Regions from separate parts of the Pantoea osteomyelitidis genome, predicted to be linked through region 2. Evidence: predicted binding sites of a transcription regulator. Region 2 holds the regulator's gene; each other region holds the start of a gene.
What was found. The regulator CRP, encoded in region 2, controls carbon source genes, mostly activating them, when cyclic AMP is high. The targets are predictions, from matches to a motif close to ATGTGANNNNNNTCACAT.
Positions count from the first base shown of each region.

Region 1: the regulator CRP is predicted to act here: its motif matches at 1,454-1,471, upstream of ABU178_RS02720 (nucleoside-specific channel-forming protein Tsx).
Region 3: the regulator CRP is predicted to act here: its motif matches at 1,263-1,280, upstream of ABU178_RS13530 (YfcZ/YiiS family protein).
Region 4: the regulator CRP is predicted to act here: its motif matches at 1,696-1,713, upstream of psiE (phosphate-starvation-inducible protein PsiE).

Region 1 covers NZ_JBGFSN010000003.1:100,030-103,123, reverse strand. Annotated here, with positions in the region: gene yjdN (VOC family metalloprotein YjdN) at 1-341, shown strand, start outside; gene ABU178_RS02720 (nucleoside-specific channel-forming protein Tsx) at 393-1,256, opposite strand; gene ABU178_RS02715 (sensor histidine kinase) at 1,541-2,896, opposite strand; gene ABU178_RS02710 (response regulator) at 2,893-3,094, opposite strand, start outside.
Region 2 covers NZ_JBGFSN010000008.1:20,019-23,112, forward strand. Annotated here, with positions in the region: gene ABU178_RS16890 (phosphoribulokinase) at 1-92, shown strand, start outside; gene ABU178_RS16895 (OsmC family protein) at 128-532, opposite strand; gene crp (cAMP-activated global transcriptional regulator CRP) at 835-1,467, shown strand; gene ABU178_RS16905 (YccS/YhfK family putative transporter) at 1,526-3,094, shown strand, end outside.
Region 3 covers NZ_JBGFSN010000004.1:1,826,426-1,829,519, reverse strand. Annotated here, with positions in the region: gene fadL (long-chain fatty acid transporter FadL) at 1-1,017, opposite strand, end outside; gene ABU178_RS13530 (YfcZ/YiiS family protein) at 1,373-1,669, shown strand; gene fadI (acetyl-CoA C-acyltransferase FadI) at 1,830-3,094, shown strand, end outside.
Region 4 covers NZ_JBGFSN010000003.1:26,564-29,657, forward strand. Annotated here, with positions in the region: gene ABU178_RS02370 (ABC transporter substrate-binding protein) at 1-719, opposite strand, end outside; gene ABU178_RS02375 (UTRA domain-containing protein) at 943-1,650, shown strand; gene psiE (phosphate-starvation-inducible protein PsiE) at 1,758-2,168, shown strand; gene ubiC (chorismate lyase) at 2,263-2,775, shown strand; gene ubiA (4-hydroxybenzoate octaprenyltransferase) at 2,807-3,094, shown strand, end outside.

The DNA.
Region 1 (3,094 bases), on a different contig from region 2:
TGACTTTTGGCGATATGCCCGAACAGGGTCAGCAGGTGGGCGATGCTTCTGCCGCGCCATTCCCGCCGGATAAAATCATGCATGCGCATCTGCGTATTGGTCAGGGCGAGATCATGATGAGCGACGGCAACACCGATCATCCGCCGGCGTCCCCCCATGCGGGTTATGCGGTGAGCCTGGCCACTACCGATGAAGCGCAGGGAAAAGCCTGGTTTGAGAAGCTGTCGGCGGGAGGAAAAGTCACCACGCCATGGCAGGAGACCTTCTGGGCCAACGGGTTCGGCATGTTTATTGATAAGTTCGGCATTCCGTGGCGCATCAACGTGGTAAAGCACAGCTGACAGCGCTTTCCGCCCGGCCTTTCCTGCGCGCAGGGAAGGCCGGGCGTTCAATCAGAAGTTATAACCTACCACCAGGTAGTAACCCCAGCCGGTCGATTTCACTTCAAAAGGTCCGTTGCCGAAGTTCAGCTCGCGACCATCAGCCCACTGTCCGCCGTTATGGAAGTAACGCGCTACTGCCGAGTAGTGCCAGTGATCGTAAGCCAGCGACAGGATATGGCTGGAGGCGATAGAGTTGCTGGTACGTGACGAACCACCCTTCTCGTTAAGGTCGGAACCCCAGTCGAAGTTGGTAAAGCCGATATAGCTCAGGTTGCCGCCCCACAGCGTGGTAATCGGCACGAAATATTTCACCTTGAAGCGATAGCCATCCCAGCTGTTTTCGTTCGCCGCGCCGTAGTTTTCCCACTGATATTTGGCATAGACGTTCAGCGACAGGCCAACATCGCTGTGGGTGTCGATGTCGGTGCCCAGACCCATATACCAGGTGTTCTGACGGTTAGCGCTGTTGTGGCCCATGTCGTAGATATAGTTGTTGGCGAAATACCACTCTTTGAACGGGCCGAAAGCCAGGCTGGTGCCGGTCAGCTTGTCGATGGAGAAACGCGGTTCAATCTCCATAAACATCGGCGAACCGTGATCGAAAATGCCGTTGGCGTTGCTGTTGCCGACGCCAAAGAAGTTAGTCAGATCCAGGTAGCCGTAGAAATCGAACCAGTCTTTATGAGCAAAGGCTTCATATTCGAGGTAAACGTCGTTGTTGAACTGCGGTCCAAAACGGGTGTGGGTGCTGCCCACCACGTTTACGCTCTGGTGCCACCAGTCGGAAACATACTGCGGATCGCTATCAGCCTGTACCGCGCCCGTGTATGAGCCAGCCAGTAAGGCGCCTGCTATCAATGCTTTGAATTTCATTATTGTTAACCACATGCTTTCGACCGCATCGGTGAACATGCAGTCGGAGTGAAATCAATCCCAGCGGGTGGGCGGTGAGTTTTTAACCGTGTTATCGGGACCCGGTTTTGAGTTTGCTTAGAGTATTGGTCGCAAAGCGATAGAAAATAGATTTTGATCACGTTTGTCAAAATGTGTTGCATTTCAATTCCGTTAATATGTGATGAAGATCACAAAATAACGCTGTAACGAACGGAACCAGGCAACCGTTTACGTTGTCTGGTTCGTTGCAAAAGTGGCAGAGATCAGGGAAGGGTTACGCGTACCTGTAAACCGCAGATTTCGCCCTGCGGACCGAAACAATTAGAAAGAGAAACCTGCATACGGTGTTTTTGCGCCACGCTGCGCACGATAGATAAACCGAGTCCACTGCCCTGCGCCTGCACGTCGGGCGAACGGGTGAAGCGGTCAAAGGCGCGATCGATAAAGGATTCGGGCATACCGGGCCCGTTATCGACGATATCCACCACCGTGTGCCCGGCGACGCGGTGCAGCAGCACATCCACCAGGCTCCCTTCCGGCGTATGCAGCATCGCATTGCCGATCAGGTTATCAAACAGGCTACGCAGATCGGAGCGGCTGGCCTGCAAGCGATAATGGGTGGTGCCGTTGTAGCCAATATCGATACCGCGCTTATCCGCCACCACCATCAGCTGTTCAATGCTTTCTTTCAGCACCTCCTCCAGCTCAATGTTCTCTATCGTGGCGATCACCGAGCGATCTTCCTGACGCGAGATATTCAGCAGCTGCGTCACCAGATGGCGCGTGCGCGTGACGCCCGCCTCCAGCTGATCGAACTGACGGCTCGCCTCTCCTGGCTGAATGTGCTGACGCAGGTTCTCCAGCTGCAGGGTTACCGCCGTTACCGGCGTGCGCAGCTCGTGAGCAGCGTCTTCCAGAAACTGCCGCTGTGCCGACCAGGCGGCGCGCAGCTTATCCAGCAGCGAGTTATAGGCGGCGATCAGCGGCAGGATCTCGTCGGGCAGGCCGTCGGGCGGCACGCTGTAAGGATGGTGCGTCTCCTGCGCGGCGATATGGCGCGAGGCGGTGCGCAGATCGCGGGTAATTTTGCGCACCACCAGCCAGATCACCAGCAGCGACAGCGGCATCATCAGCAGTAGCGGCACGATGGCCGAGAGCGCACGCTGCACCACTACCGTTTTCATGTAGCCGAGATTATGCAGCACCTGAATAGTTCCGATATCGCTGCCCGGCGCACCGGCGCGGGTAAACACCCGCCATGCGCAATCATGGCAGCGGCCTGCGCTGACGTCATGCCACCCTTTGGTGGTTTGCAGCGGCACATGCAGCGCAGGCCAGGAGCTGGCGCGCAGCTGGTTATTGCTGTCCCAGAGCTGAACCACATAGGCGCTTTTCAGCTTATCGGCATGGGGCATCAGCGGCATCAGCGCGGGGATTTGTTTGTTGGTCGCCCAGGCATCGGCGATTTTTGACAGCTGGTCATCCTTCATGGTGCCGATCATGTCGCCGTAACAGCTGAAGAAATACCAGCTCACGCCGCCGATCATGATCAGATGAATTGCCAGCAGCGTGCTGAGCAGCTTGTTGCGCAGCGAGCGCATAAAAGGCCAGGCTTTCATATTGCCGGTACCCGCCAGCCGAGGCCGCGCACGTTGCGGATCGCATCGTTATCCAGCTTGCGGCGCATACCGTGGATCAACACATCTACGGCGTTGCTCGTTACCTCTTCGCCCCAGCCGTAGATGCGATTTTCCAGCTGCTCCCGCGAGAGGATAGCGCCCGGACGCTCCAGCAGCGCGTAAAGCAGCGCATATTCG
Region 2 (3,094 bases):
TGGTGGTGCCGGGCGGCAAAATGGGTCTGGCGATGGAGTTGATCATGGGGCCGCTGGTAAAACGGCTGATCGAAGGGAAACGTATCGAATAAGCTGTGAGGCCGCCGCGTCCGGCCTCACGCTGGCGTTACTGCGCCACGACTTCGTAGCTGTGGGTGATCTCCACGCCTTTGCCCAGCATGATCGCCACCGAGCAGTACTTTTCCGCTGAGAGATCCACCGCGCGCGCCACCGCTTTGTCGCTAAGATCTTTGCCGCTGACAATAAAGTGCAGATTAATATAGGTAAAAATGCGCGGCGCCTCTTCGCGGCGCTCGGAGGTCAGCTTCACTTCGCAGTCCGCCACTTCGTTGCGTCCTTTTTGCAGGATCGACACTACGTCAATAGCGCTGCATCCGCCTGCGGCCATCAGCACCATCTCCATCGGACTCGGCGCTTTGTCGCCCGAGTTGCCATCCATCAGCACCTGATGACCGGATGAGGATTCTCCCAAAAATGTCAGCCCTTCAACCCACTTCACACGAGCCTGCATAATAAACTCTCCTGATTCATTTAGTTAACGTCAGAGTACGCCCTCGCCGGCGAAACAGCAATCGGCCGGATTCGCCGTTTGCTGAAGCGAGACAACACAAGACAGTCGGTGAAAGCTGTGCTACAAACAGAGCTGAAAATATTTTTCGTCACTTATAGACGAATGCGGGACGAATCACGAGCACAGCTCACGACGGAGACCCGAATAATTTCCTGAATGGGAAACGCTTGACGATTTCACCGCCTGACAGGGAAAACGGCCCCCTGTATTTTGGGCACGATTACAACAGAGGATAACAGAGAATGGTTCTCGGAAAACCGCAAACAGACCCTACACTCGAATGGTTCCTGTCCCATTGTCATATTCATAAATACCCATCGAAAAGTACCTTGATTCACCAGGGCGAAAAGGCTGAAACGCTTTACTACATCGTGAAAGGCGCCGTTGCGGTGCTGATTAAAGATGAAGAAGGTAAAGAGATGATCCTCTCCTATCTGAATCAGGGCGATTTTATTGGCGAGCTTGGCCTGTTTGAAGAGGGCCAGGAGCGCAGTGCCTGGGTACGCGCGAAAACCGCGTGCGAAGTGGCTGAAATTTCCTATAAAAAATTTCGCCAGCTGATCCAGGTGAACCCGGATATTTTAATGCGCCTCTCATCGCAGATGGCGCGTCGCCTGCAGGTGACTTCAGAGAAAGTGGGTAATTTAGCTTTCCTTGATGTGACGGGCCGCATCGCTCAGACGCTGCTTAACCTGGCGAAACAGCCGGACGCCATGACCCACCCCGACGGGATGCAGATCAAAATCACCCGTCAGGAGATCGGTCAGATCGTTGGCTGCTCACGCGAAACCGTCGGACGTATTCTGAAAATGCTGGAAGATCAGAATCTGATCTCCGCACACGGCAAAACGATCGTCGTCTACGGCACCCGCTAATTCCGTATCACTCACGGCGTGATGGCAACATCGCGCCGTTTTTATTTGCGATGAGCTGATGTGGCGCCGAATCATCTACCATCCTGAAGTCAACTACGCCCTGCGGCAAACGCTGGTTCTTAGCCTGCCGGTGACGCTCGGCTGGCTGCTGGGCGATCTGCAAAACGGACTGCTGTTCTCGCTGGTGCCCGCCTGCTGCAATATCGCCGGTCTGGACACGCCCCATAAACGTTTTTTTAAACGGCTGATTGTCGGCGGCAGTTTGTTTGCCGCCAGCAGTTTGCTGATCCAGTGGCTGACGCTGAAGCAAGTGCCGTTGCCGCTGATTCTGTTTCTGATGCCGCTGCTGCTGGGCGTTACCGGCGAGATCAGTCCACTGCATGGACGGTTGCTGCCCGGCGCGCTGATCGCTGCCATCTTCACTCTCGGCCTGGAAGGGCATATGCCTGTCTGGGTGCCGCCGCTGCTCTATATCGGCGGCACGCTCTGGTATGGGCTGTTCAACTGGTTCTGGTTCTGGCTGTGGAAAGAGCAGCCGATGCGCGAAACCCTGAGCCTGCTTTTTCGCGAGCTGGCGGATTACTGCGACGCCAAATATACCTTGCTGACGCAGCTCACCGATCCGGAAAAAGCGCTGCCGCCGCTGCTAACGCGCCAGCAAAAAGCGGTGGATCTCATCACCACCTGCTATCAGCAGATGCACATGCTCTCCGCCAGCCGGGACAACAGCCATAAGCGGCTGACGCGCGCCTTTCAGGTTGCGCTCGATCTGCAGGAGCATATTTCCGTCAGCCTGCATCAGCCGGAAGAGGTGCAGAAGCTGGTGGAGCAGAGCCACGCCGAAGCGGTGATCCGCTGGAATGCCAAAACCATCTCCACGCGCCTGCGCGAACTGGCGGACGACATTCTTTATCATCAGCTGCCGGACCGGTTCGACATGGATAAGCAGCTCGGCGCGCTGGAGAAGATCGCCCGCCAGCATCCGGATAATCCGGTGGGCAACTTCTGCCTCTATCACTTCAGCCGCATCGCGCGCGTGTTGCGCAGCCAGAAGCCGCTCTATCAGCGCGACCTGATGGCCGATCGCCAGCGCCGTCTGCCGCTGCTCGCCGCCCTGCGCAGCTATCTGTCGCTCAAGTCCGCCGCGCTGCGCACCGCGGCACGCTTTGCCGTGATGCTGATGTTTGGCAGCACGCTGGCGCTGTTCTTTAATATTCCCAAGCCCTTCTGGATATTGATGACCATCATGTTTGTCAGTCAGAACGGCTATAACGCCACGCGGGTCCGTATTCAGCACCGGGCGCTCGGCACCTTTGCCGGGCTGGTGATCGCGGCGGCGACGCTGCGCTTCGCCGTGCCGGAATCAATCGTGCTTTCCGGCATGCTGGCGATTACCCTGATCAGCTATCTGTTTATCCGCAAATCTTACGGCTGGGCAATGGTCGGCTTTACCGTCACGGCGGTGTACTCACTGCAACTGCTCTCGCTGAACGGCGCGCAGTTTTTGCTGCCGCGCCTGATGGATACGCTGATGGGTTGTCTGATCGCTTTTGGCGGGATGATCTGGCTCTGGCCGCAGTGGCAGAGCGGCCTGCTGCGACAGAATGCGCACGATGCGCTGGAAACC
Region 3 (3,094 bases), on a different contig from region 2:
GTCATAGTTATAAGTGGTGCCCAGCGCAATACGGTACGCATCGCGGAAACTTTCATCTTTCTGAAACAGCGTCTGGCCGCTGGTGCCGGTCGCTTTCAGCTCCTGGAACTGGCTCCAGCTGGTGTAGGTCAGGCTATAGTGAACCGCCCACTGCGGCGCTACTTTATGCCAGCCCGACAGCTCCCACATTTCAGGCAGATCCAGCGTCAGATAACCCGGCGTTGTGCTGCCGTTGGTGCCATACAGGCCGGAGGATTGCAGCGCCGGATTCAGGGCAGAAGGCAGGCTACTCTTATAGGCGCCTTTGAAATCGATATCAACTTCAGAGCGATAGCTCAGACCGAAGCGGTTGTTCTTATCCACTTCATACAGAATTCCGGCGTTCCAGCCGTAACCCCACTCATTGCCTTTCAGATAAGAGATTTGGGTATCGGCAGGCAAACGGTATTGCGCAAAGGTCTCGCCAGCATAGCGCTCGATTTTCGCACGGGCATAGACCGCATCAAAACCCACGCCGAAACTGAAATGGTCATTCAGGCGGTAAGCGGTACTTAAATTGAGGTTGCTGGTCATCAGGTCGGTTTCACCGGCATAGGGACCGGCGGCGTAATTATGGCTGTATTCTGTCGCCAGCCCGTAGTTGGTTGTGGCTGATGCGCCAATCCACCATTGATCGTTAATCGGATGGACGTAATGGATATTGGGTACCCATTCGGTCGGGGTAATATTATTGGCACTCAGGCTTCTGCCGCTCGGGCTGGTTCCGCTGATATCCACATCCGCATCGATAAACACGGCGCCGATCGAGAACATCGGACGATCCATCAACGCCATGGTCGCCGGGTTGCGGCTCGCTGAGGCAGCGGTGTCGCCCATGGCGCCTTCGCCTGAATAGGCGCGCCCCAGGCCGATTGATGAAAATTCATTAAGCTGAAAGCCAGCGGCATAAACCTGAGAGGAAACAAGCGCCACTGCAGCCGCCACGGCTGATTTTATAAACAGGTTTTTATGGTTCATGACCACAACCTCATGTGAATTATTATTTATCTGTTACGTCGCGTAACAAGGACGGCGGATTCCAGGCGATGATCTGAAACCTGGAGATCGGACCAGTGCGGCAAGTATAGGTCTGACCTGTGTCCATGTTGCAATATTGTTTTTTAAATATTTCCTAATTGATCGATAAAATCAGATCTGCATAACAAAAAGCGGGGGGGACCGGTTTAGCATAAAACGTCTGATTTGTTTTGGATCAAATTTTATTGTGATATTCGTCACTTAGCGCTGCAATCATAGCGATAAATGTACGAGGGGCGTACACTTTCCAGCAGAAATTTGCACATTCATTGCAGGAAACCGTCAGGAGAAAAAGATGACTGAGGCCCTTAAAAACCGTAGTGCTAACGAAACCGCTGCCTGCTGCTGCGTCGATGTCGGCACGGTTATCGATAACAACGATTGCGCTGCCAGCTGGTCACAAATGTTTACCAACCATCATGAGGCCGAAGCAATGCTGGCGAGCCTGACGGAAAAGGCGCGTCAGGTCGAATCGGAACCCTGCAACATTAACGCGCGTAGGGTGGAAACCAGCGAAGGCGTACAACTGAATGTTGATTTCACCTTTGCCTGTCAGGCGGAAGCGATGATTTTTCAGCTGGGATTACGCTAACCACAGGGCCGCCGTTGCGCGGCCTTTTTCTTTTGTTTCGTGTGCTTATTCTCAATTTTCCTCTCCTCTGTTGGCGAGCGCCGCGCTTCTGGTTAACACTGTGGATCAGGTCTGACCTCTTTTGGCAATGACGCCAGGTTCCGATTCACAGGTGAAAATAATGAGTAAAGCGCAGCCGCTGCTGACGCGTCAGGGCGATCGCATCGCCATAACCCATGGCTTACGTACGCCGTTTGTCCGCCAGGCTACCGCGTTTCATGGCATTCCTGCCGTGGAACTGGGACGGATGGTGGTCAGTGAATTAATGGCGCGTAGCGAAATGCCTGTCGATGTTATCGAACAGCTGGTATTTGGTCAGGTGGTACAGATGCCGGAAGCGCCTAATATCGCGCGTGAAATTGTGCTCAGCAGTGGGCTGAGCGTTCATACCGACGCGTACAGCGTCAGTCGCGCCTGCGCAACCAGCTTTCAGGCGGTGGCGAACGTGGCGGAAAGCCTGATGGCTGGCACTATCCAGGCGGGTATCGCTGGCGGTGCTGACTCCTCATCGGTGTTGCCGATTGGCGTCACGAAATCCCTGGCGCGCGCGCTGGTGGACCTCAATAAAGCCCGTGGTTTTTCCCGTAAGCTCAAGGTGCTGAAGCGCCTGCGTCCGCGCGATCTGTTGCCGGTGCCGCCGGCGGTAGCGGAATACTCAACCGGCCTGCGCATGGGCGATACCGCCGAGCAGATGGCGAAAAGCTGGCATATCAGCCGGGAGCAGCAGGATGCGCTGGCGCACCGCTCGCATCAGCGAGCAGCACTGGCGTGGCAATCAGGGAAGCTGGCGCAGGAAGTGATGCCTGCGTTTGTACCACCCTGGAAAGCGGCGGTTGAGCAGGATAATAACGTGCGTATGAATTCCATTGCAGCGGATTACGCACGTCTGCGCCCGGCTTTTGATCGCTATCATGGCAGCGTTACCGCAGCCAACAGCACGCCGCTTACCGACGGCGCTGCCGCGCTGATTCTGATGAGCGAGACACGCGCGCGCGCGCTGGGCTTCACGCCGCTGGGCTATCTGCGCAGCTACGCCTTCACCGCCATTGATGTCTGGCAGAACATGCTGTTGGGACCCGCTTATGCCTCGCCGCTGGCGCTGGATCGGGCCGGGATTGCCCTGAATGACCTCACGCTCATCGATATGCACGAAGCCTTTGCTGCACAAACCCTGTGTAACCTGAAGCTGTTTAACGATAGGCGCTTCGCCCGCGAGACGCTGAATCGTCCTGAGGCGTTGGGGGAAGTGAATGAGGAAAAATTCAACGTGCTGGGCGGGTCCATCGCCTACGGCCATCCCTTCGCGGCGACCGGCGCGCGCATGATTACCCAAACGCTGCATGAGTTGCGACGGCGCGGCGGCGGCCTTGGCCTGGTGACCGCCTG
Region 4 (3,094 bases), on a different contig from region 2:
TCGCGATAGTTAAGGCCGTTGAAGTCCCAAACCACCGCCATCTGAACTTCACCCTTTTCGATATTGGCAATCACCGGATCGGTCACGCCCAGACGTCCCTGCTTCGCCAGGTCGGCAAAGAAGGCCAACGCTGGCTTCAGGTTTTTTTCATCGCCGCCGAGGGCGTAGTTGGCTGCCAGCACGCCGTTAGCCGCCTGAGCTGCGACGCCGACATCACCGATAGTAACCACATACTTACCTTTTTTCAGATCGGCCCAGCTGTGGGGGATGTCTTTTACCTGCTGTTTATCCACCAGAAAAGCGATGGTGCCGGTATAGGCCAGCATCCAGTTTCCCGCTTTATCTTTCGCCCACTCAGGCACCTGATCCCAGTGCGTCGGCTTAAAGGGCATCGCCAAATCTTTAGCGACCGCGATCGGGCCAAAAGCTGCCCCCACGTCGCCGATATCCGCGCTGGCGTTCTCTTTCTCCGCCGCGAACTTGGCCAGCTCCTGCGCCGATGACATATCGGTATCGCTGTGCTTCAGACCATATTTGCTGCTGATGTCGTTCCAGGTATCTTTCCAGTTGGCCCAGCTGTCCGGCATGCCGACGCTGTTGATTTGGCCTTCGCTGCGCGCGGCTTTTTCCAGCGCGGCGAGATCGCCGTCAGCCGCCTGCGCGGTGGGTAGAGCAAGCATAATGGCACTGCTTAATACAGAGGCGATAAACGCTTTCATCTCAGATGCTCCCGGTGTAAGTTGAATGGCCTGTTGGACTAGACCAGCAAGATCCGAGCCAATGTAGCTTGCTGAGATGAAGGTTTTATGACCACAGCGGTAAATGCGGCAAGGCGAGGCGACCAGCCGCTATGCTTCTCCCTCCAGGCCGCAGTGAGCGGTTACTTTTGTTCTGTCATCGAACTGTCACAGTGCAGTTTCGCCCCAAAATGAGGCTTGTGTTGTGGTATCAGCTGCTGTGAAAACCGTGGACGTAATCTGCGAGGCGTTGCTGGCGCGTATTGCCGCCGACGAATTTACCGGCGGGCGCTTGCCATCGGAGCGGGCGTTGAGCGAACAATTTTCCACCACGCGCATCACGCTGCGCGAGGCGCTGGGCCAGCTGGAAGCGCAGGGGAAAATTTACCGTGAGCTGCGTCGCGGCTGGTTTATCGCGCCGCCGCGTCTGGTCTATAACCCATTACACCACAGCCATTTTCACGCTATGGCGGCAGAGCAGGGACGCGTTGCCCGCACAGAGGTGCTGGCGGCGCATGAAGTGTTGGTCACTGGCCGTCAGGCAAAAGATTTGTTGCTGCCGCCGGGATCGCGCGCGTACTGCATCAAACGGCTGCGCAGCATTGATGGCCGCGTCGTGCTCTATGTTGAGCACTATCTAAACCCCGCCTGGTTTCCCGGCCTGCTGGATGAGGATTTAACGCGCTCGCTGACCGATCTCTACGACCAGCGCTACGGCATCCGCTACGGCGGCGCGCGCTTCACCATTGTGCCTGGCCCGCTGCCCGATTTCGCTGCGCCAGCGCTGAAGGTGGCAACCGGTATGCCCGGTTTGCTGATTACCCGCATTAACCGCGATCAGCACAGGCGGGTTATCGACTGTGACTGCGAATACTGGCGCTACGATGCGCTTTGTGTCGATGTCGAGGTCTAACCTCAGTCTGCTGCTCCGCTGTCCTGCTCTGTCTCAAGGCTTATATTGTGATTCATGTCTCACTCCCGCATGATGGCTCCAGCAATATTTACATTTTGAGGCGAGACATGAACGCGAAAACAACCACGGGACGGCATATTGCCACCGTGCTGCAATGGGTGCTGAACCTGGGGCTGCTGATGCTGGCGGTGATCCTGGTAATATTCCTCAGTAAAGAGACTATCCATCTGGCTAATGTGCTGCTGAACAGCGGTGAGCAGGCCTCTTCCTATCTGCTGATCGACGGGATTGTGATCTATTTTCTCTATTTTGAATTCATTGCGCTGATCGTGAAATATTTCCAGTCGGGCTACCATTTCCCGCTGCGCTATTTTGTCTATATCGGCATTACGGCAATTATTCGCCTGATTATTGTCGATCACAAAAATCCCTTCGATACCCTCTGCTATTCCGTGGCGATCTTTATGCTGGTGGTGACGCTCTGGCTGGCCAACAGTAACCGGCTGAAACGGGAGTAGTTGTGCGGTTCGATAGCGCTGGCAGATAGCGGGCAGGTGTTCTGCCCGCGCCTCTGCGTTACACTATGGCATCTGTTTTGACCGGAGAGGCCAAATGTCGCAAGACGCGCTCACCCTGTTACGTCAACTTCACTGGTTGCCGCCTTCCTCGCCCGCGCTGAACGCACCGTTGCTGGACTGGCTGATGGAAGAGGATTCCATGACCCGGCGCTTTGAGCGCCACTGTCAGCGGGTGTCGGTGGAGCCGGTGCGTGAAACCTTTATCCACGCCTCGGATATTCCTGAAGAGTCCGCGCTGCTGCCTGAAGATACGCGTTTCTGGCTGCGGGAAATTATTCTGTATGGCGACGGCGAACCCTGGCTGGCTGGCCGCACGCTGGTGCCGGAAAGCACCCTGAACGGGCCGGAGGCGTTGCTGCAGCAGTTGGGCACCCGTCCGCTGGGCCGCTATCTTTTTTCCTCTTCGACCCTGAGCCGTGATTTTATCGAGCCTGGTCGTGTTGAACAGCTCTGGGGGCGTCGTTCACGGCTGCGGTTGTCAGGAAAACCGCTGCTGCTGACCGAACTTTTTTTACCGGCTTCGCCGCTCTACCGCAGTTCGATGTGAGGAAGTGAAAATCGTGCAAAATAGCTTACAGATGAGCAAGTTTCAGGCTTACAGCCGCCTGATGCGCATTGATAAACCCATTGGGACTTTGCTGTTGATGTGGCCGACGCTCTGGGCGTTGTGGCTGGCCGATATGGCGGTGCCGCCGCTGTCGGTGCTGTTGGTTTTTGTGCTGGGCGTGATAGTGATGCGCGCCGCTGGCTGCGTGATCAATGATTTCGCCGATCGCAAAGTGGATGGTCATGTTAAGCGCACCCAGGGACGGCCGTTGCCGAGCGGCGCCGTGAGTGAAAAAGAGGCCAAACTGCTGTTTGTCGGG